DNA from 2 places in the Fictibacillus sp. KU28468 genome. Region 2 is predicted to be linked to the other one. Evidence: riboswitches for the same ligand, from Rfam matches in the RefSeq annotation. Region 2 holds a riboswitch; the other holds the start of a gene.

Region 1 (15,600 bases), 340 kb from region 2:
CTATTAATTTAAAAGAACGAAAACAAAAATATGATACCTCTGAGGTCTATAAAAATGGTACCCTTGTAAAACCGATCAAGGTATCCGCTAATAAATTCAGCATGCTCACACCTGTAGACATAAATGGTGATGGCATATTCGAATTGCGGGGTGTTCAGAGAATATCCGGGATCGCCAACGCAGACTCAGTTGCCTTCGCAGACTCTGTCTGGAAATTTCAGTACACGCGCTGGGAGCTTGTGAGCAGCAGCGTACATAAAGCAAACTGAACTTAACAAAAGCCAGCGGCGAAAGGTATTCTTAAATACCTTTCGCCGCTGGCTTTCCGTTTTCGTGCCGCTTGTTTTGTTGCTGCTGCTAAAAATCACCTGAGAAGTAGCGTCCGAGTCCATAATATTACCGTATATTAAGTTGGCAAATTAAAAAAGAGCGGCTCTCATTACGCCCAAGGAGCCTCCGCTTCATTAGTTTTTATCCTGGTTTTGGTGTTCCTGCTTCAAGTTTTTTATGTACTTCCGCTTATTTTTGGCGAATTCATTAATGGTTTCCCGTTTCTTATCCATTGTTCATTTTCTCCTTTTGAACCAATTCTTCTATCATGGGGATTAAGTCATTGCTGATTGTCGGTGCCGCTTTCGCCTTTTATTTTAAGCGCGAAACAGAGACATTTTTTCCCTCGTAATTGTCTGGCCGTTTATCGGAATTGCTGTCAAACAGACAGATTTACAAGACATTAAACTAGCCGCACTATTAGTGGCTGGCGTTCTTGCGCTTCATGTCATCTACCGTCTATTTCCAAGAAACAAGCATTTCAAACACCGCCTTCAATAAACAGATAAAAAAATAGGTTGATCTGCATAAGCAGTCAGCCGTTTTTTTTTTTTGAATTTCTATTGGGAATCTCCGTAAGAAAATGGCTGATTTTTATAAAAAATCCTGTATACTTCATATAGGCATAATGAGAATACAGGAGGCCTCTATGGATAAACAAAAGTGCCCTTTTCCGGTATTTATTCCGTTAATCGTCGGTATTGTCGCCGTTTCTTTTTCTTCTATTTTTGTTAAGCTTTCTGATGCTCCCGTTTCCGTTCAAGGGATGTACAGGCTGCTTTTTACTGTTCTGTTCATGCTTCCTTTTGCAGGTAAGCAGTTCAAGCATTCGAAACAAGTTACGCCTCGTCAGTGGCTGCTACTTTTTTTGTCGGGAATGTTTCTTGCTCTTCATTTTTTGCTCTGGATGGGTTCCCTGAAGCTGACGACTGTCGCAAGCTCTACGATCATACTCGCTTTGCAGCCTGTCTTTGTTCTGATTGGGGCCTTCTTTCTATTTAAAGAAAGAACCACCGCCGCTTCGCTTGCTGGGATGGGGGTCGCCATCTGCGGCGCTGTGCTGATTGGCTGGGGTGACGTTGGCATATCGCCCGAAAATTTGCTTGGAGACGTACTTTCCCTTCTTGGGACGCTTGCAGTAGCAGTTCATATGCTGATCGGACAGCATCTTTTACGGCGTATTCCTTCTTATTTTTATAGTCTTTCTGTTTTTGTATCCGCTATTGCTGTTTTTGCTCTTTATAATTTGGGGGCTGGCATCGCTATGGCCGGTTATTCCAAACATGATTGGACCGTTTTCTTTTTACTTGCCATTGTTCCCACCGTCTTCGGCCATGTCCTCTTTAACTGGCTGATGAAATACGTAAGTGCAACAACCATCTCTGTCAATATCCTTGGTGAGCCTGTTGGCGCGAGCATACTGGCCTATTTCATGCTGAATGAGCATATATCTGCATTCCAGGCAGCCGGAGGTTTTCTTGTCTGCACAGGGCTGTATCTATTTTTGAGAACAAACAGGCCCTCACATCCTGTAAATGATCCTGCTGTTTCTCATGGTGTATAGATGCAGAAGTTGATAAAAACCGTTAAAAGAGGTACGTTTATAGAGTTAATGCAGGTTATCGTTTTAAAATAAAAATACATAGATATATGATTTGATCAGGAGGGGACTCAAGATTGGAAAATAAAAAAGCGTTGCCAATCTTATTCTTAGTCATGTTTTTAGTGATGGTTGGATTCGGAATCATTATTCCTGTCCTTCCTTTTTTTGCGGAAAAGGTCGGAGCAAATCCGGCACAGCTCGGTTTGCTGATGGCTGTTTATTCATTGATGCAGCTTCTTTTCGCCCCTATCTGGGGAAGAGTTTCTGACAGGATCGGCCGGAAACCGGTCATGCTAATCGGAATCGCCGGACTTTCTATTTCCTTCTTTTTGATGGCTGTCTCCAGCCAGCTCTGGATGCTTTTTGCGGCACGGATTATCGGCGGCCTGCTTTCATCCGCCAACATGCCAACAACGATGGCTTATGTAGCCGATATTACGACCCCGGAAAACCGGGGTAAAGGTATGGGTATCCTCGGTGCAGCTGTCGGTCTTGGTTTTATTTTCGGCCCGGCTATCGGTGGTGTTTTTTCCAAGACGAGCTTGAACACACCGTTTTATCTTGCTGGAATTTCATCAATTATCACGTTTTTTCTCGTTCTTTTCGTATTGAAGGAATCACTGCCTAAAGAGCTCCGGACGAATGGACCGTCTGAACCTGGATCGAGATGGAAAGCTTTTACGGGAGCCATATCCATTCTGTTCGTGCTTCAGCTGTTCATTTCCCTTTCGTTATCAGGACTTGAAGCGACTTTCGCTTATTTTGCTGCAAAAAAAGCTGGACTTGATACCAATCACCTTGGCTACATATTTATGATCATGGGGTTTGCAGGTGCTCTTGTTCAAGGAGGACTTGTCGGCAGACTGACCAAAAAATTCGGCGAAGGAAAAGTCATCCAGGCCGGCATTGTCATTTCTGCTGCCGGGTTTGGTTTGATCCTTCTAGTTCATAACTTTACGACGGCGGCCATCTATCTTTCTATTTTCGGGATTGGCAATGGTGTAATCCGCCCTAGTGTCTCTGCACTTTTAACAAAAACATCAACATCAGGGCATGGCAGTGTAACCGGACTGCTCTCTTCCTTTGATTCGCTTGGACGGATCATCGGGCCTCCGCTTGGCGGCTGGCTGTTTTCTGTTGCAGCGGGACTTCCGTATATCTCAGGAATCATATTGTCCGTCATCGCCCTCGTCCTTTATCAGTTTTATAGTGTGCGGGCAAAAGCCTCAATATCCGCGGCATAAGAAGCATAAAAGAATAGAAAAAGCGACAAGGAGAATTCTCCCTGTCGCTTTTTTTTGATTTTTTGGCGTGCCAGGCACCGTAATTACACAAGTGTCAAAAGGCGGTGCCTGGCACCGTACATGTATTGGTAAGCGTTTTATTTTCCTTTCTGAATAAAACCTACTACACTGAAGCTATATACTTTCGTTTATATAATAGGAGGGTCACAATGTCTGTTTATGAATATCGAGCAAAGACGATCACGGGGGAAGAAAAATCACTCAGGGACTACGAGGGCAAGGTTTTAATCATTGCCAACACAGCGAGTAAATGCGGTTTTACTCCTCAATATAAGGAACTTCAGGCACTTTACGACCAGTACAAGGAACAAGGTCTTGAAATCCTTGGCTTCCCTTGTAACCAGTTTGCAGGCCAGGAACCTGGGAGTGAAGAAGAAATTCAGGAGTTTTGCGAATTGAATTATGGAGTGAAATTCCCCATGTTCGCAAAGGTTGATGTAAAAGGAGACAACATTCATCCTCTCTTTGCTTTCCTGACAAAAGAAGCGCCCGGCATTTTAGGCTCAAAGGTGGTCAAATGGAATTTCACAAAGTTTCTTGTTGATCGAAATGGAATTGTTGTATCCCGCCATTCTCCTCAGACATCACCCAAAGATATGAAAAAAGAAATTGAATCGCAGCTTGCACAGCAATAAAAAGATTTTCCATAAAACGCACGCCCTGGAATACGGTCCAGAGCGTCGTTTTTTCTTTGCTCCAGAATTTAGGCTTGCCATCAAGGCATTCGTCCAGACCGAGTGGCTGATCCTTCATATACTGTATCGAGGATGTTGGAATAGTATTTTGAAGGAGGAATTTAATATGTATGCAAACGCACCGATTAATGTACCGATGAATGCTCCGCTAAACGTTCCTGTTGCAGCTTCTTACGGGTACGGTTATGGCGGCGGATGTCACGGATATGGCGGCTACGGTTACGGCGGCGGAAGAGGATTTGCGATTATTATCGTATTGTTTATCCTCTTGATCATCATCGGCTGTTCGTGCGGGATCGGCCATCTCGGTGGATGTGAATCCAGCAGCAGCTGCTAATTTTACTGCAGAATAAAAAGATCCAGGCGGAAGCGCCTGGATCTTTTTGTTTGGTTTTGGTTTTGGTGCCTGGCACCGTAATTACACACTTGTGTAATTGTGGTGCCAGGCACCAACCATTTTAGCAGCTTTTATTCTTCGTCTCTGTTGATCACCATTCCATCAACATGACGTTTGCTCAAGAGCCGGTCTTTTTTTCGGTTTTCCTTGGTTTCAAAAACAATATCCATATCATATCCCTCGGGATACAGCTCGGTTCTTGAAATATGGAGGGTGAGGCGAAGCTTATGGATCTTCACCTTTTCTCCTTGGACAATCACTTCGTATTCTCCTCTTTTATCTTCTTCCGAACAGATGATGCCCGCCGTTTTTAAACTGGATACATACACCCGATCCCCCACTTCGAATGTCCGGGCTTCCGGTTTTTCTTCCGTTTTCTTTTCTGCCTCTCGTATCTTGCGGTTTCTCCCTTCTTCTGCTTCTCTTCTTTTCCTTATCATTTGCGTTTGTGCTTCTACATGCAGTAAATCGAACATAGTGCTCTCTTTCTTTTCTGAAACCTCTTTGCTCGTTATTTGTTTTGCCCTTGTGATCAGCTTTTGTTCGAGACCCAGCTTCCACGCGATGGAAAAGGCCTGGCTTTCACCAGCTTCCCCAATCTTCAGCTCATAAAGCGGCTTTAGAGATTCGAGGTCAAAAGCCATCGATGCGTTCTCAAATCCTGGAGTAAGATAAGCAAAATCTTTAATCTCACTGTAATGGGTCGTGGCTAGAATGGAAGCGCCTCTCTCAAACAATTCTTCAAGAATGGCTACAGCCAGCCCCATTCCCTCAGCAGGATCGGTTCCCGCACCAAGTTCATCGAGGATGACAAGCGTATCAGGACCGGCCTTCTGAAGGATGGAGATAATGTTCGTCATATGCGCCGAAAATGTGCTCAGCGACTGTTCAATGTTCTGATGGTCACCGATATCTGTCAGCACCTCTGAATAGATTCCAAATTCGCTCCCCTCTCCAGCAGGAATATGAAGCCCCGACTGAACCATCAGCGTCAGCAGTCCTGCCGTTTTTATGGCTACCGTCTTTCCGCCGGTATTCGGACCCGTAATAACGAGTGCTCCATAGTTTTCACCTAGTCGGAAATTCAAAGGAACAGCATGGCTTCCGAGCAGCGGATGCCTTCCTTCATGGATAATGGTCCGTTTTTCACGATTAAGTGAAACCTCCCTGCCATCAAGGGCGATGCTGTATTTGGCTTTGGCAAAAATAAAATCATAATGAAGCATCCCTTCAATATTAACTGAGATCTCATGTTTGCAGCCTGCAACCAGACCTGTTAATCTGCCCAGCACCCTTGCTGTTTCGATGTCTTCCTCTGCCTGCAGAAGCTGAAGCTCATCCTGCAGCTTGCGGACATCTTTCGGTTCTATAAAAACGGTGGATCCGCTGGAAGAGGAATCAATGATCTGCCCATCCATGCTCCGTTTAAATTTACTTTTTACAGGGATGACATACCTTCCGTCTCTCACCGAAATCATTGGTTCCTGAAGCATATCCCGATAGGCCGGTGATTTTAGAATATGATCCAGCTTCGCTTTGATTTTTTCCTCACAGGCCAGCATCCTCTTTCTTACTTTTTCAAGCGGCTTGCTGGCTCCGTCATCCACTCTTCCGTTACGGATACAGCGCTGAATTTCAGATTTGAGGTCTTTCAGTTCAAACAGAGAGTATGCATAAGCAGATACAGTTGGTGCAAGAAATTCTTTGTCCTTCATATACCGCTGCAAACGCTCTACGTTTTCTGCAAGCCCGCAAATAAGCTGCAGCTGTTCAGGGCTTAAGAGAAGGCCTTTATCCGGAATCGTCATCACATGGTCGATCCCGTTCAAGTTCGCAATAGGAACGCTTGAAGACTTTCTAAGAATTGCTGCCGCTTCCGTCGTCTCTCTTAGCCAATTCTTAATGATTGTGATCTGTCCAGAGGGCATTAGCTCTAAAATTTTTCTTTTTGTACTCTCGTTTAATCCATACGCAGATAATGTTTCTGTAATTTTATTAAATTCGAGCATGTTAATTGTATGGGTGTTCAAAGGTAGTTGCCTCCTCATATTTTTTCGAATTGCTAATCTATAAAACAGTTCCCCCTTTCCCGGGAACAGGGCCAGATCATGACAATAAAAAAGGCAGAAATGGACCGCCGCCATTTCTGCCTGTTATCAATTTTCGTGTGGAAGGATACGCCTCTCCATACAGCTGTCCCCTGACTTATGGAAGCTGTAAAAAGCATAAAAAAATACGCCCAAAGAGCGCGGCATCGTTCGTTGCACAAAATACGTACACGAAAATGATAATGTTGTATGCTGACCGCTGTTCTTAACTATTGGTGGCCGCAAAAAGACATCAAGAATACAACCGCTTCAAGCACGGCCTTTTTGCTCCAACTATCCAATTCGCTTAGTTAAGAACGTGAACGCTCATCCACACAACTCCCTTCCTTTTGTTACTTCCATCATATGTAAAACCCTTTCCTTTGTCAACATGATGGGTAAAAAAATCCGCAGAGAGCCGACTCTCCACGGATATTCCTGTCTCCTATTCTGCCACCGGCACCTTTTCTTTTTCTGCCCCCTTGCCGCTTTTTGACAGACGGACCGGATAGATGCTGTTCACTGGAATAAACTCATCCTCCTGTTCTAGAGGGAGCGGTCCTTCATAAAGCAGGGCAGCAAGGGAAGTATGCTGAAAACGAAGAGAAGTCCGGTCTAAAATGATTCCATGCCTTTCAATGGCTGAAACCCTTTCCTTTGTAAAATCAATTTTTTCACCGACGAGAAGGTAGGTATTCACCTCTTGTTCTTGTTTCTTAGGGCAGAGTTCCGATACAGCCGGTTTGTTTCTATATACTTCCCTAGTTTCATAGATCGATAATAAGTCTTCCACAATGGCACTTGCTGTTGCTTCTGCACCAGCTCCCGGCCCTTGCAAGGTCAAACAGCCGAGAAGGTCTGTCTGAATACGGACGGCATTGTCCACGCCTTCCACACCATACAGCGGATGATCGCTATCCACAAATACAGGCTGTACCTGGAGATCAAGTCTATCGTTTAAAAGAACGAGATGCTTCAGCCGAAGCCCCAGCTGCTCAGCCAGTTGAATCTCTTCAAGAAGCACATTTCCAATCCCCTCCACCTGCACTTCTTCCCAGGATGGCTGCACGCCATAAATCCATTTGCTCAGCACCATCGCTTTGTAGAATGCGTCCAAGCCTTCGATGTCATTTGTCGGATCCGGCTCTGCATATCCTTTTTTCTGTGCCAGTTTCAGCGCTTCTTCAAACGAGGAACCTGTCGTTCTCATGTACGAAAGAATGAAGTTGGACGTTCCATTTAAAATGGCTTCTACATGCTGAATCCGATTGATTCTTAAAAGCTCCCTCAATGTTCTCAAAATCGGTATTCCTCCGCCTACGCTCGCTTCATAGACAAAACGGACACCCTTTGCGGCAGCACGCTCTGTTAATTCTTCTCCATGCCTGGCAATCAAATCTTTATTCGCAGAAATCACATGGCATCCCGCTTCAAGTGATTGTATGATGTAAGACCGTGCAGGCTCGATTCCGCCAATCGCCTCAATGACCACATCAGGCACTTCTTCCCCGATCGCCTTCTCGAATTCGGACGTCAACGGTACCCCCTTTACGAAAGGCCTTGCTTTGGAAGAATCCTTAATCAAAATACTGGACAGCTTCAGACGATGACCCAGCAATTCTTCTAAAGCACCTTTTCTATCCATGATGGATGTATATACGCCGGATCCTACAGTCCCCAGCCCCAGCAGTGCTATTTTTAATTCTTTCAACACAATCACTCCTTCTGCAAAAGCAAATTTTTTATTAGTGGATGAATGGTATCTGTATGATGGCAAAAGAAAAAACCTCTTCCTAAAGAAGAGGTCTGCAGTCCGGCCTCCTCTTATCATCCAGGGTTCTTTCCTGCAGGTAGTAGCACCTTTTCAAGTAGAATACTTGAAGGTTGCCGGGCTTCATCGGGCCTTTCCCTCCGCCACTCTGGATAAGAGTATTATCATGAGATTGAAACATGTTATGTAGCACTTTATTTTTTTAGTACAAAAAACCCCCTTATCACGAAGATAAGAGAGCTGTATGGTTCCGATCCGTCTCTTATCTCCCAAAGTTTTACCTTTGAAGGATTTAGCACCTTTTCAAGTAGAATACTTGAAGGTTGCCGGGCTTCATTGGGCCTTTCCCTCCGCCGCTCTTGATAAGCTTCATTAAATTAGTCTTACTCTATCACGGCAAACAGGAGAGCGTCAACCATTATTCAGATATTTCTGGAATCATTGCAGATTATTTTTGGTATGATAGAAACACATAAATAAAAGGGGTGGAAGGTTTGGGCAAGAAAATCGTATTCACCGGGGGAGGTTCCACCGGGCACGTTTCTGTTAACCTGGCTCTGATTCCTTTGTTCTTAAAAGAAGGCTGGGAAGTCAGCTATATCGGTTCAAAAGGAGGAATTGAACGGCAACTGACAGAAACCATCGAAAGCGTCCGCTATTACAGCATCTCTACTGGTAAACTAAGGCGCTATTTTGACTGGAACAATTTTAAAGATCCGTTCCGTGTCATGCAAGGAGCATTTGAAGCATTTCGGCTCATCAAGACCATAAAACCAGACGTGGTCTTTTCAAAGGGTGGTTTCGTATCCGTTCCCGTAATCCTCGGCAGCCGGATGAACAAGGTGCCAATTGTGACCCATGAATCCGATCTTAGTCCAGGGCTTGCAAACCGTCTTTCACTCCCCTTCGCTAACAAAGTGTGTACAACGTTCCCCGAAACCACTGATCATCTTCCAAGGGAAAAAGCGGTATACGCGGGTGCTGTTATCCGTAAGGAGCTGCATGAAGGGATCGCAGTCAAGGGGAGAGCTTTCTGTGGTTTGATTCCTGGTAAACCGATCATCTTGATCATGGGAGGAAGTCTCGGATCAAAAAAAATAAATGAGGCCGTAAGATTAAGCCTTGACGCTCTGCTTCCCCGCTTTCAAATCATTCATCTTTGCGGAAAAGGCCAGAAGGATTCTTCCATTCTGAAAAAAGGCTACATCCAGTTCGAATATGTATCGGATGAGCTCGCAGATATCCTTGCAGCAACGGATTTTGTCATTTCAAGAGCAGGCTCTAATTCTATCTTTGAGTTTTTGTCACTGAGAAAGCCAATGCTTCTCATTCCACTCTCAAAAGAAGCAAGCCGCGGAGATCAAATTGAAAATGCCCGATCATTTGAAAAACAAGGCTATTGCGAAGTTCTGTTTGAAGAAGACCTGACTGCTGAATCCCTTATGCAAGGCATTGAGCAGCTTTATTCAAATCAGGAAGCCTATATCAGCAGAATGGAAGAAAGCCAGCTTAGTAATGCGTTAGACCATCTGTTTTCCATCATTAAAGAAGAAGCAAAAGGATGACTTTCCCCATTCCTCCTCTGAGATGGGGAAAAGCTATGAGAGGAAAAAGCAATAGATAAGCTTGGCCCAAATAATGCGGTGCAAGCTTTTTTATTGTGCGTCGGGACAGAAAGCTGAAATGAACTTGTCAAATCGCTGAAATAAGGATTTATGTTCAAATTCGCCTTAATTATTTTCAACAAATCCTATATATGTTCAAAAATCATAGTTCGCCCGATTATTTCTTATGGTTATATTTTCCCAGCGCAGATCTGTCTCAGACCTTCCAATGCGTGCTGTTTATCCATGCCCTGGGCAGATATGCAGCATAGCCCGGCAATACCGCGAAGCTTACTCATACTAAGAATGCTTTTAGCGTTCATCTGGCAGTTATCAAGTTCAAAATAGATCTGGCACTCTTCATATTCGTTCGCCTTAAGAACGAGCTTGTTAATTGTCGCAGAATTCATTTTTTCCTGTAAAAAGCAATATGTCTTCATTACCTTCCACTCCTATTCTTTTTCCCTGCCATTTTAATGCACTATCATTAAGCACATGTTAAGCTGGTTTAGCTTTTATGCACACCAATGAGGATATGCGTGCACACTCGCCTTTATGTGAGTAAGAATGAATTTAGGAAAAAGGACTTGATTAGCGGTTTAAAGATATTTTTCAAGAATATGAAGAAGCTTTCCCTCGCTTTCCTTTACTTCTATTTCTGCAAAACCCATTCTGAACCAAAAAGAAAGCGCAGGGATATTCCCGCTAAGTACACCGAGACGCAAGTATTGTTTGTTATTTTTCTTTATCTCTTCTTCGCATGCCAGATAGATTTCCTTTGCGATCCCCTGTCTGTGGAAAGTGCTGTGTACCATTAAAAATCCAAGCCAAGGTTTATGGTCCTTCGGATTGTTCAGAATGTACTCAACGATCGCAGCGTTGTTGCCATCCGCTTTAATCAAATAGCGTTGTCTAGGGGATCCTTCCAATCCCTTTAAGTCTTCCGTCACCTCTTCAAATGTAACTTCGCCACGACCGTAAAACAGCTTATTGTAAAACGGATTGGTGTTCATGATCTCCAGTTCGTCCATAGTTTTGTCAGGACCGCTCTTCTCCCATGTCAGCACAACGTCTTTCCCCTTTTATCTGAATCCATCATAACCTGTATACTATCGTTCTTTCTAAATAAGAAAAAGCGCACCCTTGATTAGAGTACGCCCTCCTTGCTATTTATTCTCTTTGATATTTTTTGCTTCAGTTATGTCTCCCTGATTGGCAATCGAATCAGCAAACGTTCCTTTTGGAATATCAGCTTTTCCTTTTCGCTGTTCAGCGTTTTGCTTGCGGATTTTTTCACTGTTAGCCATAACGGCACCTCCTCTTTGGTTATTACCGTAACCATTTTCGAGGAGTCTATTCTTCTATTGCTCAAAATTAATATAAGCGTTCCGTGGATCTTCCTTCTTTTTAATCATATCGGTTTCATAGAGCCAATCCGAAACCTTTTTCCATGAACGCTTGTCCTGATAGCCAAAAGGCTTCTTTCCGCTGTCCATTAAAGGCAGCAGGATCTGCAGGCTTTTCTTTTCTACGTTTTGATCCAGCGGGAATTCTTTGTTTTCATGCTTAAATAAGACATTCAGTGCCTGGTCCGGATAATCGTGTACATCCTTTTGGCCTTTTTTCAGCGCATTCCAAAACTTCTGGTAAAGCTTTCGGTTCTTTTTCAGTCCATCTTCACTGGAAACAAGAACGAGCTCATAATAATCAGGAACACCGTACTTTACAGGATCAATGGACCGTACAGGATGGCCCTCTTTATTCAAGAGAATCTGTTCATGGTTGATATACCCTCCAGATATTCCATCGACTTTGTGAGCCGCCATCGCGGGGATGATATCCCAGCCGACATCTGTCATCTTCACTTTTTCAGGATTGCCTCCATCATGTTTCACCATTGTTTTGACCATCGCTTCATTGATGGGAATAGAAGGATAGCCTACATTCTTCCCTTCCAGATCTTTGGGTGAACGAATCGAACTGTTTTTAGGAACCATCAAATGGTTTAATGGATGCCTGACCAGCGCTCCCAAGGAAACAACAGGAATATCTTCTGACCTGGAAAGAACGACCTGAGGCTGGTACGTTAATGCAAGATCGGTCCTGCCGGCAGCCACCAGTTTTAACGGATCGTTCGTTTCTGCTGGCATCTTCACATCAACCTGGATGCCTTCTTTCTTAAAATATCCTTTTTTGATGGCGTCATAAATGCCGGCATGTACTGCATTCGGATACCAATCGAGCATGATGCTGACTTTTTTAAGATCCCCTTTTCCTCCTTGATTGGCTGTGTCCCCTGAGGAACAAGCACTTAAAAGGAGAAGCAGGCTCCCAAAGAAGAACCAGCTACTTCGTTTTATCCATTTGTTCATGTTGTACATCCTCTCTGTTAGCTTTCCATTTAAACATTTGTTTTTCTGCGAGTGCAGCTGCTCCGAACAAACACATCCCGAGCAATGACAATAGAAAAATGGCAGAAAATACTCCTTCTGCATTTAGGCTTCCCGACATTCTTCTGGAATAATAGCCAAGCCCCTCGCTGGCACCAAGCCATTCGCCGATCGTCGCTCCTACTACTGAAAATACAGCGGCGAGTTTTATCCCTGAAAAGAAAGCCGGAAGCGCCATTGGCAGCTGCACCTTTTTGAAGACCTGCCATCTCCGTGCTCCCATGGAACGCAGAAGATCCACATAATCCCGGTCATGATGGTTCAAACCATCATACGTGCTGACGACGATGGGAAAGAAGGCAATCAGTACGGTAACCGCCACTTTGCTCCAGATGCTGTAGCCGAACCAAAGGACAAAGATCGGAGACAGTGCAATGATCGGTATCGTCTGGGAGATCAAGACCGCAGGATAGACCATTTTCTGTACAGATTTGAAAAAAAACATGGCAGCAGCAAGCGAAACACCTGCAACGGCTGCGATCAAAAAACCTAGGATGGCTTCCTTGAATGTCGCCCATGTATGTCCTAGAAGAACCTCTTTGTTTTCAAAGAGCGAAACGAGGATGCCTGTAGGGGCCGGCAAAATAAACGAAGGCACCCTGTCTGTCCTCACAAGCCATTCCCATAGTACGAGCAAGACGGCGGCAGCAGCCAAAAATAAATAATAGTCTTTAAAAAATCGTTTCATGCTGTTCATTTGTAATTCTGCTCTCCAATTTATTGATTAATCCCACCATCTCATTCGTTAATACTCTATTTCTCGGCCTCGGAAGCCGAATCATCACCTCTTCTGTTTCGCCAGATGGATGCAGCAAGATGATTCGGTCACTTAAAAAAACCGCTTCATGAAGATCATGTGTAACCAAAAGAATGGTTTTGTTTAAATCCTTCCATAGGGAAGAAATCCATTCGTGCATTTCCTTTTTAGTCATCGCATCTAAAGCACCGAATGGTTCATCAAGAAGAAGTACTTCTTTTCCAGTCAGCAGGGTGCGGAGAAAGGCTATTCTTTGGCGCATCCCCCCTGAAAGTTCATGCGGATAAGCATTCCGGTAATTCCACAGTCCTACTTTTTTCAGCCATGAATCCCCCTCTTCTACCTTCTGTCCCTTCTGGTTCTGAATCTCAGGAGCAAGAAGAAGATTTTCCATGACCGTACGCCAAGGCAGAAGCAAATCCTTTTGAGGCATGTATCCCGCCGCTCCAGGATATACTGGCTTCTCATGTACGATAATCTCTCCCTGATCAGGTTTCTCCAGTCCACAGGCAAGCTTGAGCAGGGTACTTTTTCCGGTTCCACTCTTGCCGATGATCGATACAAATTCTCCGGGCGCTGCTGCAAAATTGATGTTCTTGAGAAGCGGGAGGGCTTGTTTTTGCTCCGTAAAAGAATAAGATACATTCTTAAAGATTATTGACATAAAAACTCTCCTTCAAAAGGTGATTATACCGGCCATCCATGACCGTAATACACCATATCCCAAAACATGAATTCAAAGCGCGATGTGGTCAGGAAATGCTCCTCTAGCACCGCCAATTCCTGTTCTGTCATATCTTTCGCCAACTTGTTCAGTTCAACAATCAGCCACTGTGCAAGTGCACCGAACTCTTCTGAGGCATACATCTCAATCCATCGGGTATACGGATGCTCTGCGAGGCTTCCCGCTTCCCTCTTTAATAGCGTTCCGATCTCGTGGTAGCTCCACATGCACGGCAGCAGGCATGTGATTACCTCAGCAAGTGTTCCCTGCTGGGAAGCGTTCATCATATAGCGAGTGTACGCAAGGTTAATTGGAGAAGCTTGCTCAGCCTCCAGTTCCTCGGGCTCGATGCCGATTTCATGGCAGTACTCGCGGTGAAGATCCATTTCTGTATTCAATGTTTCATGAAGCAGGCTTGAAAACCAGCTCATCGTCTCTGTATCCTTGGATTTTATCGTCCCTAACGCAAAGAGCTTTGCATAATCCTTTAAAAACACATAATCCTGTTTCATGTAATAAGCAAAGCGCTCTTTAGGCAAGGAACCATCTTTAATACCCTGAACGAACGGATGAAGATGAGTATGCTTCCAGATTGGCTCCACGTTTCTGTGTAATCTATCTGTAAATCGTTCTTCCTTTAACTTTGTCATGGTTTATTGCTCCTTTCTGTATTGCACCACTTTGCAATAAATCCGGCGAGAACCTTTGAATGCTCCAGCAACTGTTTAAGCCTCACCTTTTCATTGACAGCATGGGCTTCGTTCAGCTCTCCCGGGCCATAAATGACAGCTGGGATTCCCGCCTGTCCAAGCCACCCCGCATCTGTAACGGTCGGCGACATCGAAACAGCAGCTTTCTGTTCTGAAACGGCATCATGCTGTTCTTTCAGTACTGCCAATGCTTCATGATTGTGATCAACATCAAGTGCAGGAAAGATTTCACCCTTCTCCTCAATCATGGATATTCCTCCCCACTTAAACAGAGGCAGGTTGTTTTTCAGCCATGGATCGGCCTTTGCTATAGCAATAATGTGCTCCTCAATTTCTTTTGCAGCATCTTCATACGTCTCATTCGGGTAAAAATGAACAGTAACCCAAAGTTTGCATTCATCAGCGATAAATGCAGCATTCCTGCCTCCTTCAATGACAGAGGGATTGATGGTCGTGCTTCCGAACGGGAAGTTTGGATATGTTTTGGTTACTGCCCAATGCCGTTCAAGTTCCTGCAGCCCTTCTATAATCTTCATCATTTTTTCAATGGCGCTCGCTCCTATTATTCCGCCGCCTGCATGAATCATCCGCGAGCGAAGGCCATCATGAAAGGTCTCTTTACTTTTTATCGTGATCCAGCCGGTGATGACGCCGCCTTGTCCATAAATCTCCAGATTGGACGTATCAGCCACGAGCGCAAAGTCAGCTTTCATTCCCCGATCTAAACAGGATTTGGTACCCGCTTCCCCGGCTTCTTCGCCGGTTACTGATTGAAAAAAGAGGTCCCCTTTCAGCTTGATCCCCAGCTCTTGAAGAAGCTGAAGAGCAAACAGAGAAGAGGCCATGCCTCCCTTCATGTCTGCTGTACCCCGTCCATAGAGCCATCCATCTTCCTCCGTCAGCACAAACGGCGGATACTTCCATTGCGTTTCATCCCCGACAGCTACGACATCAATGTGGCCGTTAAGAAGAAGGCTTTGATATTCCTCTGAGGCATCTCCTTGTTTTGATCCTGCGACAATCTTGTCGCCAGGAAACAGCTCCCACTCCTCCGTCATAAATCCAAGGCCAGAGAGGATGGATTTCACGCAGCTTTGTGCCTCTTCAGTGTTTCTTGCAGGAGGACTGACCGTCTGAAAGGCAACGAGCTCTCTTAAAAGCTCAATCA
Region 2 (15,600 bases):
GGCAGTTCCAAGACCGGAGTTTTTGCCTCCTTTTTCTTGCCTCGGTAGAACTCTGTAAAGGCTGCCAGATTCTCGTCGTTCGTCTCAAACAGCAAGGCTTTTGCCATCTCTACTTCCTTTTCTGGGATAGAAGCATAGCGTTCAAGCTTTTCAGTGTTGACGATCGCGTAGTCGAGCCCAGCCTGTGTACAGGCATATAGATATACCGCGTTTAAGATTTCCCGGCCGACCGGCGGGAGACCGAACGATACGTTGCTGATGCCAAGGATCGTCTGGCATTCAGGAAGTGTTTCTTTCAGCTTTCTCAAACTTTCCACTGTCGCATTGGCAGAACCGATGTATTGTTCATCTCCTGTTCCGACAGGGAAGACGAGAGGATCAAAAATAATATCGCTCGGAGAGATTCCGTATTTGTTCACAAGCAGATCGTAGGATCGTTTGGCGATCTCGAGCTTTCGGTCTGTTGTGACCCCCATGCCTTTTTCATCGATCGTACCGACAACAACGGCTGCTCCGTAACGGGAGATGATAGGGGCAACTTTCTCAAACCGCTCCTCGCCGTCCTCTAGGTTAATAGAGTTGATAATGGCTTTTCCCTGCGAGTATTTCAGGGCTATCTCCAGCACCTCGTCGTCCGTTGAATCAATAACAAGAGGCACTTTCACTTTTTTTACAGCTTCCTTAATAAAATTCTCCATATCCTGAAGCTCTTCACGGTCAGGATCCGCAAGGCAGATATCTATGACATGCGCGCCTTTCTTAACTTGCGCGCGGGCGATCTCTGCTGCTTCTTCAAACTTGCCTTCAGCGATCAGCCGCTTAAATTTTCGTGAACCGATAACATTGGTACGTTCGCCGACCATCAATGGGCGCATGGATGGATCATCATAGATCAGCGGCTCAATCCCCGACACGGCATGGGAATGGCTTTCTGGGACAGTACGCGGCTTCAGCGGTTTTAACGCTTCTGCGATGGCCCTTATATGGTCTGGTGTCGTGCCGCAGCAGCCGCCGGCGATGTTGAGCCAGCCTTCTGCGGCAAAGGCGCTGATTTTCTTTGCGAGAGTTTCTGGTGTTTCATGATAGTTCCCGTCTTCATCCGGAAGGCCGGCATTCGGATAACAGCTTACCGCTGAAAGAGACAGTGCGGATAAAGAGCGGATGTGGTCGGTCATAAATTCCGGCCCCGTTGCACAGTTGAGCCCTACAGCCAAAGGTTTCATGTGCTCAAGCGAGATGTAAAAGGCTTCAATCGATTGGCCGGCCAGTGTCGTACCCATCGGCTCAATCGTGCCTGACACCATGAGCGGGACTTCCTTTCCGGCTGATTTAAACGCCCGTTTAATGCCGATAAAACCTGCTTTAACATTGAGCATATCCTGGCTGGTCTCGAGGAGAAGCAAATCAACCCCGCCGTCCAGAAGGCCTTTTGCCTGTTCTTCATAGGAAGAGGTCAGCCCTTCAAATGTTGCGCCTCCTGTAACGCTCAACGTTTTTGTAGTTGGTCCCATTGATCCGGCAACGAAGCGGGGCCAATCAGGAGTGGAGACCTTATCGGCAGCTTCCCGCGCGATCTCTGCTGCTATTTTGTTCGTTTCATATGCTTTATAGCCGAGGCCGTATTCGTCGAGCACGATATCAGTGGCCCCGAACGTATTGGTTTCAACGATATCAGCACCTGCTTCTAAATATTGCAAATGGACATCCAGAATTACATCAGGACGGGTAAAGTTCAGGTTTTCATTGCAGCCGTCCAGGTCTTCGCCGCCAAAGTCTTCGGCAGTCAGATTGGCTTGCTGGAGGATGGTGCCCATTGCCCCGTCCATGATCAGTATTTTATTCTTAAGCTGTTGTTGAAGGGTTTGATTAGACATTCTGAATCCTCCTTGTTTTTTTGCGGTCAATTTCGTAGGCATACTCCGTCAGTTCAGCCGTCAATTCATATCGCATGAATGGAGTGATCAGATAGAGGCCATTAAACAGTTCAGAAGCGGCATCTATCAGAGATTTTGAGATGGCAAGGCCTTCCCTTGCTGCGGAAACTGGGTCGTCTTTAAACTTCGCCATACGGTCACGCACGTCGTCTGTCAGTTTGATGCCCGGCACCTCATAATGAAGAAAGTCAGCATTGCGGCTTGAGGTGAGCGGCATAATCCCAACGTAGAAAGGAACGGGCAGATCTTTTACAGCTTCGTGGAACTCCAGCAGTATCTCTTCAGAGTACACCGGCTGGCTGATAAAGTAGTCCGCGCCGCTTTCTATTTTTTTCTCTGCCCTCTGAACCGCTCTTTCCAGTGACTTCACATTTGGATTAAAGGCGGCACCGACGGTAAATTGCGTTTTTTGTCCCAAGTCTTTTCCGGAAAGTGAAACCCCTTCGTTAAACTGTTTGATCATTTTGATCAGTTCTATGGAGGTAACATCATAGACGCTTGAAGCTCCCGGAAAATCGCCTACCTTTGCCGGATCCCCGGTAATTGCCAAAATATCGTGAAGTCCGAGTGTATGCAGCCCCATGAGATGAGACTGCAGACCGATAATATTCCGGTCTCGGCAAGCGAGATGAACGATCGGCTGGACTCCAGTCCGTGCCTTAGCCAAAGAAGATAGGGAGGTATTGCAGATTCTTGGTGATGCCAACGAGTTGTCTGCAAGCGTAATGGCATCTGCCCCGGCTTCTTTCAATGCCTTTGCTCCTTCAAAAAAACGGGAGGTATCAAGCTTGCGGGGAGGATCAAGCTCAACAATGACCGATCGCCTTTCTTTTAGAATATCAGGCAGGGAAATCCCAGGTTTCTGCCTCGTTTCAACAACGGCAATAGGCTCTGGGCGCTGTCTGACTTCCTTTTCGGTAACAGGCTTCAGTCCATGAAGCTCTTCAGCGAAAGCCTCAATATGAGCAGGAGTTGTTCCGCAGCAGCCTCCGAGCAGGCGGATGCCTTGGTTTCTGAAAAGTGAAGCACTGTTTTTGAAATACTCCGCATCTCCTTCATACTGAAATTTTCCGTCCACATAGGAAGGAAGACTTGCATTCGGATAGGAGGAAAGATAGGCATGCTTGGGAATTTCCACTTCCTCAAGTGTCTTGATCATATGAAAGGGCCCAAGACGGCAATTCAGCCCTACGACATCCGCTCCTAAATCTTCAAGGCGTCTAATCGCTGTATTGATGGGTGTTCTGTCGTTTAGAATACCGACTTCCTGCAAAGAAATCTGCGAGATGATCGGAATGCTGGTCTGGCCGCGTGCAATTTCAAGAACGGTTTCCAATTCTTCCAAATCGTAAAAGGTCTCAAGAAGAAGGCCATCCACTCCTTCCAACAGAAGACAGTAGAGCTGTTCCCTAAAGCTTCTCTTTATTTCTTCAATCGTAAGTGAGCTTGGGCCCGTTCCACGGATTCCTCCGATGGTTCCCAGTACATACGCTTCATTGGCAGCTGCTTTTTTTGCAAGTCTTACAGCCGCACTATTCAGCTCTTTGACTTGCTCCTCCAATCCATATCTTTGCAGTTTAATATAGTTGGCGCTGTACGTATTGGTCTGAATGACATCTGCACCGGCCTGTATGTAAGCCTGGTGGATGGACTGAATCTGATCAGGGTGCGTCAGATTCAGCTGCTCAAAACAGCAATCCGTTCCATACGAGTAGAGAAGTGTTCCCATTGCCCCATCGGCAATCAAGATTTTGTCTTCAAGATCTTTCAATAATCCCATTATGCGGTCCTCCTGTTAGTTCGGTATCTTCCAGCGGCCCAATAAAATAAAAAAAGCCTTCTTAAAGAAGAAGACTTTGAAAGTTCGAGGTCATTCTTCTTATCTTCCAAGTTCGATTCGAACTTGTTGGACTTAGCACCTTTTCAGCTGCAGAGCTGAAGGTTGCTGAGGTGTCAACGGGCCATTCCCTTAACCTCTCTGGATAAGAAACCAAATCGCTATAAAATTAATTCTCTATACCTTACAATAATTGTTGGAAGATTTCAATAGCTTTTTCAAATGAAAAAAATGGTTGAGCTTTTTATCACAGGGGGACTCCTATAATGAAGAATAAGTATACCAACCTTGACGGGATACAAAACACACATACATTTAAAGATTTGCTGCGGTGGAGAAGAGAAAGGCGCGGCAACAAAAAAGATTTAGCTCAGCAGATTCCGCAAAGCCCGAAAAAGGAGATCAGCAGATTAAAAGAAAACCGGCAGCATCATTCCATCACATGGATCGGCCATTCTACTTTTCTCATTCAGATGGGCGGATGCAATATTCTGACCGATCCTGTCTGGGCAAAAAAGATGGGGCTGCAAAAGCGGCTGACTGATCCCGGAATTCCCATCAGACACCTGCCAGAGATCGATCTCGTCTTCATCTCCCATGGCCACTACGACCACCTTGACTTTCCAAGTATTAAAAATCTGACAGGAGATATTTCCTTTTACGTGCCAGCAGGTTTGAAATCAATGTTTCAGAAAAAAGGATATGAGAAGGTATTCGAAGCCAATTGGTGGGATAACTTTTCTGAAAAGGGGCTGTCGCTCACGTTCGTCCCTGCTCAGCATTGGACCAGGAGGACGGCTTTTGATATGAATACTTCTCACTGGGGAGGATGGGTCATTCAAGACATGAAGACAGGAGAAACACTTTATTTTGCAGGAGACACCGGGTATTTCAGAGGCTTTAAGGAGATTGGAAATCAATTTGAACTCGATACCGTTCTTATGCCGATAGGGGCTTATGAACCGGAGTGGTTTATGAAAATATCGCATATTAATCCTGAAGATGCTGTGAAAGCTTTTCAGGAAACAAAGGGAGCCTACTGTATTCCAATGCATTACGGAGCTTACAGGCTGGCGGATGATACAGGGCCTGAAGCCTTGGAGCGTTTGGGTAAAGAGTGGGCTAGAAAGGGAATGGAGCAGCAAGGTCTTAAGATTCTGTCACTCGGGGAGACATGGTGGAAAAGTGGAAAGGAGCAGCCGCAATAGCCTGATTCCCGTTTTCACCTTTAAGGGACATTTATCATACACTACACTAACACTTTTAAAGGTGGAGATAGCAATGGGGTGCATGGTTAATATTTACTATCTGAAGATAAATAGTCTGGCGAGCAACAGTTCATTGAATCTGGGATCAACCTTTCATAATAGCCATACAGCAAATACAAAATCTACAGGCGACAATAGTTCTGTAGGAGATCATTCACCAGCAGAAGCCATGATGAAAAACATGGTCTTTGATCCGGATGTTAATGATCAAAATGAATACGGAAATGCAGATACTGCGGTTGCAAACCAGCCTTAATGAAATGGAGCAATAAAAGAAGAAGGGGGGTCACCTCATGCCATATTTGTTTAATATTTTTAATATCAAAACGAATGGTGTGACCATGAACGGTAACATCGATATCGGCCCGACCGTCCATAACAGCCATACAGCCAATACAAAGTCAGTTGGTTCTACGATCTCTCTTGGAGACTTTTCTCCGTCAACTGGATTTATGGTGAACAGCAACATCGATCCGGATATCAGCGACCAAGGCCAGGTAGCGAACCCGTCCGCTCCAGTCACTAACCAGCCTTAACGTTCACCCGCCTTTTTTTACCGAAAGAGGGAGTCTGTCCAATCAGCTTTTTGTTCAAGCCATACACTGTAGGTAAAGAGCGAAAAGGATGGAACAGATTTGCGTTTTTCTTTCAGAATAGGAAAAATCATCACAAATGGTGTGACTCAAAATGGAAACATCGATATTGGAAGTACCGTCCAGAACAGCCATACAGCCAATACCAAATCGGTAGGGGCGGTTGTGGCGTTCGGTGACTGCTCAGATGCCTGCGCGTATATGATCAACTTCAACGAAGACAACGACGAAAATGATATGGGTCAAAGCGAAGGACAGGACGATCAGCAGAAATAATGAAGGAGCGCTTAATGGGAGCGCTCTTTTTCTTTGTCCGAGAAGAATTTCTTTTCTCTAAAAAAGAAGTCTGGTGGTAGTGATGGAGAATAATCTTAAAGGAGTTGCCATCGGATCTGGAAAGGATACGCGCCGATTTCGTGAAAATACGATCCAATCTCAAAGAAATACGATCCGATCACTGCAAAATACAGATAAAATGCAATGCACTTACTAGAAAGGAGCACGGAATGAAGTTAAATGAACTGAATAACAGGGTAAATGACATTATTAGCGGCCAAAATGGAGATTATGCTTACTGGATTGAAACGGAGGATGGCCACATTGAGTATCAGGCAGATGAGGTATTCCCAGCCGCAAGCCTTATCAAAATACCCATTTTAATTGAAGCCGTTCGGCAGACAGAAGCAGGTCAAATCGATCTCGCTTCCCGTATTTCATTAAAACAGGAGGTAAGGGTTGGCGGTGCCGGGGTTCTCCAGCTTTTTTCTGATGAATCAGCTGTTACTGTAGCAGATATACTCACGTTGATGATCACTGTTTCTGATAACATGGCAGCCAACATTATGATTGAAAAAACAGGCATGGAGAGAATTAATGATCTCCTGGCTGAATTGGGCTGCAGCCAGACAGTGCTCCAACGCAAGCTGATGGATTTCGAAGCTGTTAAGCAAGGAAAGAACAACTATACTTCCGCAAGAGATGTTATTCTTCAGCTGAAGGAGATTGACAGGGGAGGCAGGTTAAAGGACAAGAGCAGCCAAACCATACTTCATATTCTTCAAAATCAGCAGTTTCGCTATAAGCTTCCCGCCTATATGGATGAAGAAAAGATAACCATCGCGAATAAAACCGGAGAATTGGACGGAGTAGAGCACGACGCAGGCATTTTCACGTTTAAGAGAGAAAAGCTGTTTGCAGCGGTTCTAACGAAAAATTTACCGAGTGAAGCAGAAGGAAGACAAGCCCTGGCGCTTATTGGGAAAGCGTTGAATGACTATCTCTTGAGTTATCAAAAAAATTAGAAAAAATTGTTTTTGGCTTCTTCGACAAAAAATGATAAAATTATGAATACTTAATGAAAACGTATACATAACAACAGAGGTGAACAGATGATTACGAATCAAAATGATCAAGGGCTCAAGCGGGGCATGAAAGCGCGGCATTTATTTATGATCTCCCTGGGTGGTGTAATCGGAACCGGATTCTTTCTCGGTTCGGGAATGACCATTCATGATGCAGGTCCGGCAGGCGCGGTGATTTCTTATCTCGTTGGCGGATTTATCATGTACTTGACGATGCTCTGTCTTGGTGAGCTTTCAGTTGCTATGCCTGTATCCGGTTCTTTCCAAACATATACGACTAAATTTATCGGGCCTGGAACAGGTTTTGCCGTCGGATGGCTCTACTGGCTAGGATGGGCGGTTACCGTAGCCCTGGAATTTTTCTCAGCTTCAGCTTTAATGCAGAGATGGTTCCCTCATTCCGAACTTTGGATGTGGAGCTTAATTTTTGCAGGTATATTATTTTCTTTGAACGCACTCTCTGCGAAAGCTTTCGGAGAATCAGAATTTTGGTTTGCGAGCATAAAGGTTCTTGCCATCATTTTATTTATTATACTTGGCGGAGCGGTGATTTTTGGTCTGGTTGATATGAAAGGCGCCAGCTCAGCTCCAGGCTTCACAAATTTTGTTTCAGCGGGATGGTTTCCGAATGGATTCAGTGCTCTGTTTGTCACCATGATTGCTGTTAACTTCTCTTTCCAGGGAACCGAGCTGATTGGAATAGCTTCTGGAGAAAGTGAAAATCCTGAAAAAACCATTCCACGTTCCATTCGTCAAACGGTTTGGAGAACACTTTTCTTTTTTGTTCTTGCGATTGGTGTGCTTGCCGCATTAATGCCAATGTCTAAAGCAGGAAAAGTGGAAAGCCCGTTTGTCGTGGTCTTTGACAGCATCGGCATCCCGTATGCTGCGGATATTATGAACTTCGTTATCTTAACCGCGCTGCTGTCTGTTGCCAACTCAGGTTTGTATGCGGCAACTCGTATGCTCTACTCGCTTTCAAAAGAAGGAATGGCCAGTCCGGCTCTGGGAAGAGTAAACAAACGCGGTATTCCGATGAACGCGCTGTATATCACAATTGGCGTTGCCTTGCTTTCATTATTGTCTGCATTTAAAGCGGAAAAAACAGTGTTTGAATGGCTTCTGTCATTGGCAGGTTTGGGTGCGCAAGTGGGCTGGATTGCCATTACCGCTTCACAGTTCGCCTTTAGAAGAAAGTTCATCCGTGACGGAGGAAAAGTTGAGGATTTGAAGTTTAAGGTACCGTTGTTTCCAATCCTTCCGCTTTTCGCCACTACGCTGAACCTTGGTGTTTTGATCAGTATGGCCTTTGATCCTGCACAGCGTCTCGCTCTTTATTTAGGTGTTCCTTTCTTTATTGGCTGTTACCTGTATTATTACTTGGTCATTAAGAAAAGAGAAAAAACAGCAGCACTGCAGCGTAAAGCAATATAACGAAAAACAGCATCTCCATTACAGGGATGCTGTTTTTTTGTTTTCATTTTCCAATTATTGTTTTTCGGTTGACAGAATAAAGAAAGTCAATTACTATTGGTAATTGTACAACAATGCTTCAACGCATAAAAGCGTTTAAGTGTTTAAGTGAAACAAAAGAGCATTGCATCAGGGAGAGGTCAAGCATGAACAGTAAAATCAAACCTTCAGGAGTCATCCTGTTATTTTTATTAATTGTAGCAACAATGTTTACAAGCCTTGTCGTTCTTAAGGTAGAACCCCATATTCCGTTGTTTTTCTGTGTTATACTTACCGGTATTTTTGCCGTGTTCTGGGGAGCAGATTGGAAAACGATTGAGAAGGGGCTCATCTCAGGAGTAGTAAGCGGCATACAGCCGCTGCTGCTTCTGATCATGATCAGCTTTGTTATCGCAAGCTGGATGATGAGCGGATCCGTTCCAACGCTTTTATTTTACGGCATGAATATCATTCAGCCCGAATGGTTCGCGCTGAGTGCTTTGTTTATTACCATATTGGTATCAACGTTTACGGGCAGCAGTTTTACGACCGCTAGTACGGTAGGAGTAGCTCTCATGGGAATTGCTCATGTGCTGAACGTGAATCCTGGCTTAGCTGCCGGAGCAATCGTGTGTGGTGCGTGTTTTGGAGATAAGATGTCACCGCTGTCTGATTCCACTAATCTGGCTTCGGGTACGGTAGGTGTCAATTTATTTGAACACATTCGCCATATGATGTGGACCACTGTACCTGCACTAATCATTACAGCAGTCATCTTTTTCTTTGCCGGACATCAGCCGTCAGGAACGTCGATAGCACAGTTGGCTGAAATGAAAAAGACGTTGGGTGAACACTTTACCATTACACCGTTCACGCTTATTTCACCATTTATCGTAATGGTGATGGCGTTCCGAAAGATGCCGATCATTCCAACGCTGCTTACAGGAGTGGTGACGGCTGTCCTCACGACCGTCTTCCTCAATCGGGCCTTTACGATCGCTCATATGATCAATGCGCTGGAAAATGGATTGAATATGAAAACAGGAAGCGATGCGGTTGATGCGATTGTAAACAAGGGCGGTCTTATCCCGATGATGTGGTCGGTTTCACTGATCATCATCGCCCTGTCACTAGGCGGACTTCTTCAGGAACTAGGAATTATCGATATCATGATTCGTTCATTTGAAAACTCGCTTAAGAAAACAGGCCATCTGATTGCAGCGACGGCTGCGTCAGGGCTGGGAGTGAACCTTTTGACAGGGGAAATGTATCTTTCTATCATTCTGCCGGGGCAGGCCTTTAAAAAGCATTATGAAAAAAACGGAGTCCCGTTAATAAATCTTACAAGAACGATGGAGGATGCGGGTACACTGATTAATCCTCTCGTTCCGTGGAGTGTGAGCGGTGCCTTTTTCGCAGCTACCCTCGGAGTATCTGCTCTTGATTACATCCCGTTCGCCTTTTTACTGTACTTGTCACCGCTGTTTACCCTGTTTTACGGGTACACAGGAATTGGATTAGCCAAGAAAAAAGGGCATGCAGAAACACTATCTAAAGCTTCATAAAAAGTTGGGGCTGTCCAAGAAGTCTGGTAGCTGTTGATCTCCGCTCCAGGCTGCTCGCTTTCCTCGGGGCGTGCGGTGAGCCTTACCGGCGTGAACGCCTACTTTTTGGCGCAAGCGCCTGCGGGAGTCTCACCTGTCACGCTAGTCCCGCAGGAGTCTCGCACCTTGCACTCCAATCAACTTTTCATTGAAGATTTTTCACGTCAAAGGAGCTGCCTGAAGGTCATTTTCGACTTTCAGGACAGCCCCTTTTTTTATTTGGGTGAATGCAGGCTTCCTTTTGTTCATATGATGAAACGATAGATGTAAAATAAGCAGATCTTTAGGAAGAAGGGAGGCGGGAGTGATGAAACAGGTTCGGGGTCAGAAAGTCTTTTTATCTGATGCTGTGCTGTCATCCCTGATCTACACTCACTATGGATTGACGGTTCAGTCCATTGAGCGCGTACTCGCCATTCCAAAGGTGCATACAGATCAAGGGATCTTTGGTTTTAAGAATGCCAATGAACTCAATGATCTGCCGTTTGTCGCCCATTGTATAGAGTGGATGAAACAAAACCATTTTTCTTTTATTCCGAGCGTCCTGCCTTGTCATAATGGACAGGTATATTTTGAACATGAGAATGAACTGTACTATATGGAAGAGTGGGCGAAGGGAAGGGATATCCTGTTTGCTGACCTTTCATTGTGTGAGAGGATAGGGGCAGCACTCGCTCATTTTCACCATGCAGCTGATGGGGCTGTACCCCCGCCGGACAGCTCCCGGATGGAGTACGGCAGCCGGATCGATAAACTGAATGGTGTTTATCAGGATATTCAAAAATGGAAGACAGAATATAAGCCTGTCCCGGAATGGACCTTCGAGCCGTGGATGCTGGATGTGCTTGAAACCAGATGCAGGCTGGCCTATTCTTATATCCACCGCCTTGAAGAAGAGCATGGAGAAGTGAAAGGAGCGCTATGCCACGGCAGTCTTCATCAAAGGAACATCCTGCTGGATGGGGATCAAAAGATTTATTTCATTGATGTGGAATCTTTGGTTTTTGCTGAACGGCCTTATGATCTGGCATCGTTCATCCATTATTATGCACCGTCCTACAATTGGAATCCTGCAATGATCCACCGGTTTATTAAAGGATATCAGAAACATTCCGTCCAGTCTCTCTCGTTTAATGAATGGAAGTTTTTATTCTCCTTTCTTGCTTTTCCGAGGAGAGTTGAAAGCTGGTGCTATCGCCATTTCGGGAGCCAAACACCTTCAGAATCAACTTATTTTAAACTTCTGGGCATCCTTGTTCACGATCAGCCAAAGGAAAGCCTGTTTACACAGTTTCATCCAGAAACTCTTGAGTCATCATTTCATTTGTTTCATGAAATGGTAAAGGGGAGGATGGGGTGAGAAGGCAAGCTATTGCAAGAGGCTGCTCGAAGCCTTTTTATTTTCTTCTTTTCGCGCTGGTTTTTTGCGGGGCCTTTCTTGTTTTTTCCGTCTTTATTCATACACATCTGCTAAAAGAGTTCGACCGGTGGACGATGGCTGCAGTCTTATCGTTACGCACACCCAAATGGACGTCATTCTTTTTATTTATTCAGCAGCTGGGGTATAGGAAGGTCATCTTCCCGATGATTACTGTCATGGGGCTGTATCTTACGTTGTTTAAAAAGTTCAATGAATGCTTGTTTCTCTTTTCTACAGCAGCAGGGGCTTTTATTTTGAACGGATGGCTAAAGGCATGTTTTCACCGGCCCCGGCCTTCTGTTCAGCCTTTAATTACAGAAAATGGATTCGGCTATCCGAGCAGACACACCATGCTGGCCCTTGCCCTTTACGGAAGCATCAGCTTTCTATTGTGGAGAAAATTACAGGGGGAAGGCACTCATTTGGCAAAAAAGCTGCTTGCTTTAACAATTGGAGTGGTGGTGCTGGTTGGACTCAGTATGATTTATCTTGGAGTCCACTATCCGACAGATATTTTCGGGGGTCTGCTAGCCGGAGCGGCCTGGCTCTGTTTATGCTGTGCATGGTATCTGCACATAAAAGAATAACGGCTTAGTAGGCATTGGCATAAGCAAACAGCGCCTGTTTGGACATACAATACAAAGGAGAACTGCAAGGAAACCAGGAATTAAACGGTTAAATCTCATGAAAGGAGCCATCAGCAGAGAATGAGCCATGGTCATAACCCTCAGAATAAAATGGATTACTACTACCAGCACTATCAATACCATGCAGAGATGTGTAAATATTATTATCAGCTCATGTTTGGCGAACAGAAAGAAACAGCAGAATATATGCTGCCTCCCAATATAGAGGTTAAAGAAAAATGGAAGACCAAAACATCCTATGAGAAGACCTATGCTCCCATTCAGCATCAGCCTGATCCGGAACAGCAGAACTAATGATTACGTACGACGATTATATCTATGCGCTCCTGATCTGGAGCTCTCAGCTAAAAAAGGAAGTAGAGACAGCTGCAGAGGTGTGCCGGGAAAATCAGATCAGAGAATTAGTAAAAGTCTACGAAAATCGAATCGGTGCATTTATCAAGGGGCTCTATGATCTTCAGGAGTTAAAAACATCCGGCAAAATAAAAGAAATAGAGTCTGATGCCCGCTGCTTGTATAGGGATTGGTGCAGGGTACAAAGGGTACTTTAATCAAACGGCCTTTTCTAAAGGTTGTTTTTTTATGATTTCAGGACATCACATCTCCTTTCCATTTTCAATATTGAAAGTGCTTTCATGCAGTGGTATAGTAAACGTAATGACTTTACGAAAACGTTTACGTAGAAAGAAGGCCGGAAATGTCTTATACGATTAAAGATGTGGCAAAAAAGGCGAACGTCTCGGTTGCCACTGTTTCCAGGATCCTGAACAACCTTCCGGGCTATTCAGAAAAAACAAAGGAGAAGGTGCTTCAGGTTATTACGGAAATGGGGTACCAGCCGAATGCCATTGCACGGGGGTTAATCAATAAAAAGACGAAGACGCTCGGCGTGCTTTTGCCTGCGGTCTCAGACACCTTCGCTTCTGTCGTGCTGAGCGGCATTGAAGACATGGCTCATGACCTCGATTACAGCGTGATGGTCTGCAATACCGATAAAGACGGTATCCGGACAATGAAATATTTGCAGGCGCTCCGTGAAAAACAAGTAGATGGAATCATCTTTATCAGTGAATTCTTTAAAGAAGAGTACTATAACGCCATTACAGCTATGAAACTCCCGATTGTGCTCGTATCAACCAAGTCTCCATATGACATTCCATTTATCAAAGTTGATGATGAGAAGGCAGTATTTGATGGGGTGACCTATCTCCTCGACAGGGGCCACCGCTCCATCGGGATGATCGCGGGAACAAAAGGCGATACGATCGCTACCATACCGAGGATCGAAGGCTACAAAAAAGCGCTCAAAGAACACAGGATTGCGTTTGAAACGAAAAAAGTCGTCTACGGTGATTTTGGTTTTGAGAGCGGAATTAAAGCGGCAGAAGAGCTTTTAAATCATAACAAGGATGTAACAGCTATTTTCTGTTCCAGCGATGAAATGGCTGCTGGTGCTCTGTCTTACCTGTACCGAATGTCAATCCGTGTTCCGGATGAGATTTCACTGGTCGGCTATGACAATACGAAAGTGGCAGAGATGGCCATCCCGCCTCTGACTACAGTGGGACAGCCGCTCTATGAAATGGGGAAAAACTCCGTACGCATACTTCTTGAAGGGGAAGAAGGCAAATCGAAAAGCATCTTTATGCCCCATAAAATTGCAGAAAGAGAAAGTGTTAAATCGATCGATAAATCAACAAGAGAGGCTGTCCTGAAAGTCGAAAATTGACCTTCAGCAGCTCCTTTTTGGCTTGAGAATCTTCAATGAAAAGTTGATTGAAGTGGAAGGTGCGAGACTCCTCGAAAATGAACTTCATTTTCTTCGTGCGATATAACGCTGCCGAAGCTTTCCTTGTCCTGCGGGACTAGCGTGACAGGTGAGACTCCCGCAGGCGCTAGCGCCAAAAAGTAGGCGTTCACGCCGGTAAGGCTTACCGCACGCCCCGCGAAAGTAGGAGCTCGCGCCGGTTAAAGCGAGCACCCTGGAACGGAAATCAACAGCTTACAGACTTCTTGGACAGCCCCTTTCTTTTAACCGTTCATGAAAAAAACATGGTGGAAAGAAAGTACGGTCTTTCAGATTTATCCAAGGAGCTTTAATGATCAGAACGGCGATGGAATCGGGGACATCAAGGAATCATTGAAAAACTGGACTATTTCAGCTTCGCAAAGAAAATGAGATTATTATGTATGGGAGCTATGACATTATCTTGGAAGAACATCCTCAAATCTATTCGTATACGAGGACTCTTGGTGAGGAGAAGCTTAACTTCTCTGGAGAGCAACCGAAGTTTGAAATGCCGGAGCTTGTGGAGTTTGCAGCACATGAATTGGTGATCAGCAACTATGAGGTGAATGCTGAGGAGAAGATTCAAGCCATTGAGCTAAAACCATATGAAGCACGCGTTTACCGTTTATTGAAATAATATTAGGAAGCTGACTCTTGCACGCCGTTCATTCGGTTGTGCAGGTCAGGTTTTTTTTTGCTGGAGGCGGATCGGGTGATACAGTTTAGTTTACATAATGGCCGTTTGGCGGGTAAAGTTGTAATTTTGGCTGGTATTTTATGATTTTGGACAGTATTTTCTTCATTTCGGCTGGTAAATTGTTCATTTCCGATTGTAAATGAAAAACCAGCGGCTGTTCCTTACCTTTGGACAGGCTATTTAGCATAAAAAAGCTCCGATTTCCCAAATAACAGCGTTTTTACAAGAAAAACAGAGGGGAATCAGAGCGAAAAAGACTAATTACTTCCTTTATTTTACGTAATCAGACGCTTGTCGGGTCATAACGGTCCCTTCAGGATTTCTTTTAAAACCTTCCAATGTCCTCTGTGTTCATGTTGAGGCCGGGCATGCCGGGAACCCAGTTTGCCGGAATACTGGTTTGAGAGTGTTCACCATATTGGAGGGCTTGAATAAGCCGCAGAATTTCGTAGGCGTTCCGTCCGACCTCGGAAGGATAGATGAGTTTGCTGGCAATATAACCATCGGGGCCGACGATGATTGTAGCCCTTACTGCGGCACCGCTGTGGGTGTCCAATACTCTATAGGCACGGCTGATGAGGTGGTTTCGGTCGCTGACCAGCGGATATTGAACCTTACCAGCAAGAGGTGAGACTTCTTTAAATACTTTATGAGAAAACACGCTGTCCGTACTGATGCCGAGCACTTCAGTGTTCAGTTTCTTGAGCTCACCGTATAAAGCGGCGACCGCCGCTAGTTCTGTCGGTCAGACAAAGGTGAAATCACTGCCATAAAAAAACAAAATCACCCATTTGCCGTGAAAATCTTCGAGGCGAACATCCTTGATCTCCCCGTCTTGAATCGATGGTGCGGTAAATACGGGAGCGATATCGCCAAGCCCCGCACAATAAGGCTGAGGACCGCAGGTGTTGAACTGTTCTACGGATGGTTTTGGGTAAGGCTGATCCCCATCATTGGGCATGCTCATTCCAATCCCTCCTTTCCGTATAGCTGTATGC

The links. Region 2 has a riboswitch for S-adenosylmethionine ahead of OKX00_RS20045 (bifunctional homocysteine S-methyltransferase/methylenetetrahydrofolate reductase). Riboswitches for the same ligand answer to the same signal wherever they lie in the genome.
Region 1: it holds a riboswitch for S-adenosylmethionine, as region 2 does, so the genes downstream of both, OKX00_RS18095 (homoserine dehydrogenase) here and OKX00_RS20045 (bifunctional homocysteine S-methyltransferase/methylenetetrahydrofolate reductase) in region 2, are expected to answer to the same signal.

Annotation. Positions count from the first base shown of each region.
Region 1 is NZ_CP110666.1:3,441,081-3,456,680, forward strand. Features, by position in the region: gene OKX00_RS18065 (hypothetical protein) at 1-269, shown strand, start outside; gene OKX00_RS18070 (DMT family transporter) at 980-1,894, shown strand; gene OKX00_RS18075 (MFS transporter) at 2,008-3,177, shown strand; gene OKX00_RS18080 (glutathione peroxidase) at 3,387-3,872, shown strand; gene yjcZ (sporulation protein YjcZ) at 4,069-4,269, shown strand; gene OKX00_RS18090 (endonuclease MutS2) at 4,401-6,359, opposite strand; gene OKX00_RS18095 (homoserine dehydrogenase) at 6,862-8,127, opposite strand; SAM riboswitch class I at 8,238-8,346, opposite strand; SAM riboswitch class I at 8,447-8,556, opposite strand; gene OKX00_RS18100 (undecaprenyldiphospho-muramoylpentapeptide beta-N-acetylglucosaminyltransferase) at 8,682-9,752, shown strand; gene OKX00_RS18105 (HPr family phosphocarrier protein) at 9,983-10,231, opposite strand; gene OKX00_RS18110 (GNAT family N-acetyltransferase) at 10,391-10,858, opposite strand; gene OKX00_RS18115 (hypothetical protein) at 10,958-11,098, opposite strand; gene OKX00_RS18120 (ABC transporter substrate-binding protein) at 11,153-12,163, opposite strand; gene OKX00_RS18125 (ABC transporter permease) at 12,138-12,938, opposite strand; gene OKX00_RS18130 (ABC transporter ATP-binding protein) at 12,913-13,662, opposite strand; gene tenA (thiaminase II) at 13,686-14,372, opposite strand; gene OKX00_RS18140 (acetylornithine deacetylase) at 14,369-15,600, opposite strand, start outside.
Region 2 is NZ_CP110666.1:3,783,555-3,799,154, reverse strand. Features, by position in the region: gene metH (methionine synthase) at 1-1,874, opposite strand, end outside; gene OKX00_RS20045 (bifunctional homocysteine S-methyltransferase/methylenetetrahydrofolate reductase) at 1,867-3,714, opposite strand; SAM riboswitch class I at 3,811-3,923, opposite strand; gene OKX00_RS20040 (MBL fold metallo-hydrolase) at 4,038-4,979, shown strand; gene OKX00_RS20035 (spore germination protein) at 5,053-5,295, shown strand; gene OKX00_RS20030 (spore germination protein) at 5,333-5,575, shown strand; gene OKX00_RS20025 (spore germination protein) at 5,675-5,908, shown strand; gene OKX00_RS20020 (serine hydrolase) at 6,139-6,933, shown strand; gene OKX00_RS20015 (amino acid permease) at 7,021-8,427, shown strand; gene nhaC (Na+/H+ antiporter NhaC) at 8,613-10,010, shown strand; gene OKX00_RS20005 (hypothetical protein) at 10,044-10,313, shown strand; gene OKX00_RS20000 (phosphotransferase) at 10,357-11,409, shown strand; gene OKX00_RS19995 (phosphatase PAP2 family protein) at 11,406-12,056, shown strand; gene OKX00_RS19990 (hypothetical protein) at 12,177-12,410, shown strand; gene OKX00_RS19985 (hypothetical protein) at 12,410-12,667, shown strand; gene OKX00_RS19980 (LacI family DNA-binding transcriptional regulator) at 12,814-13,845, shown strand; gene OKX00_RS19975 (hypothetical protein) at 13,878-14,036, opposite strand; partial or broken gene OKX00_RS23430 (hypothetical protein) at 14,158-14,250, shown strand; gene OKX00_RS19970 (hypothetical protein) at 14,303-14,542, shown strand; gene OKX00_RS19965 (peroxiredoxin) at 14,928-15,569, opposite strand.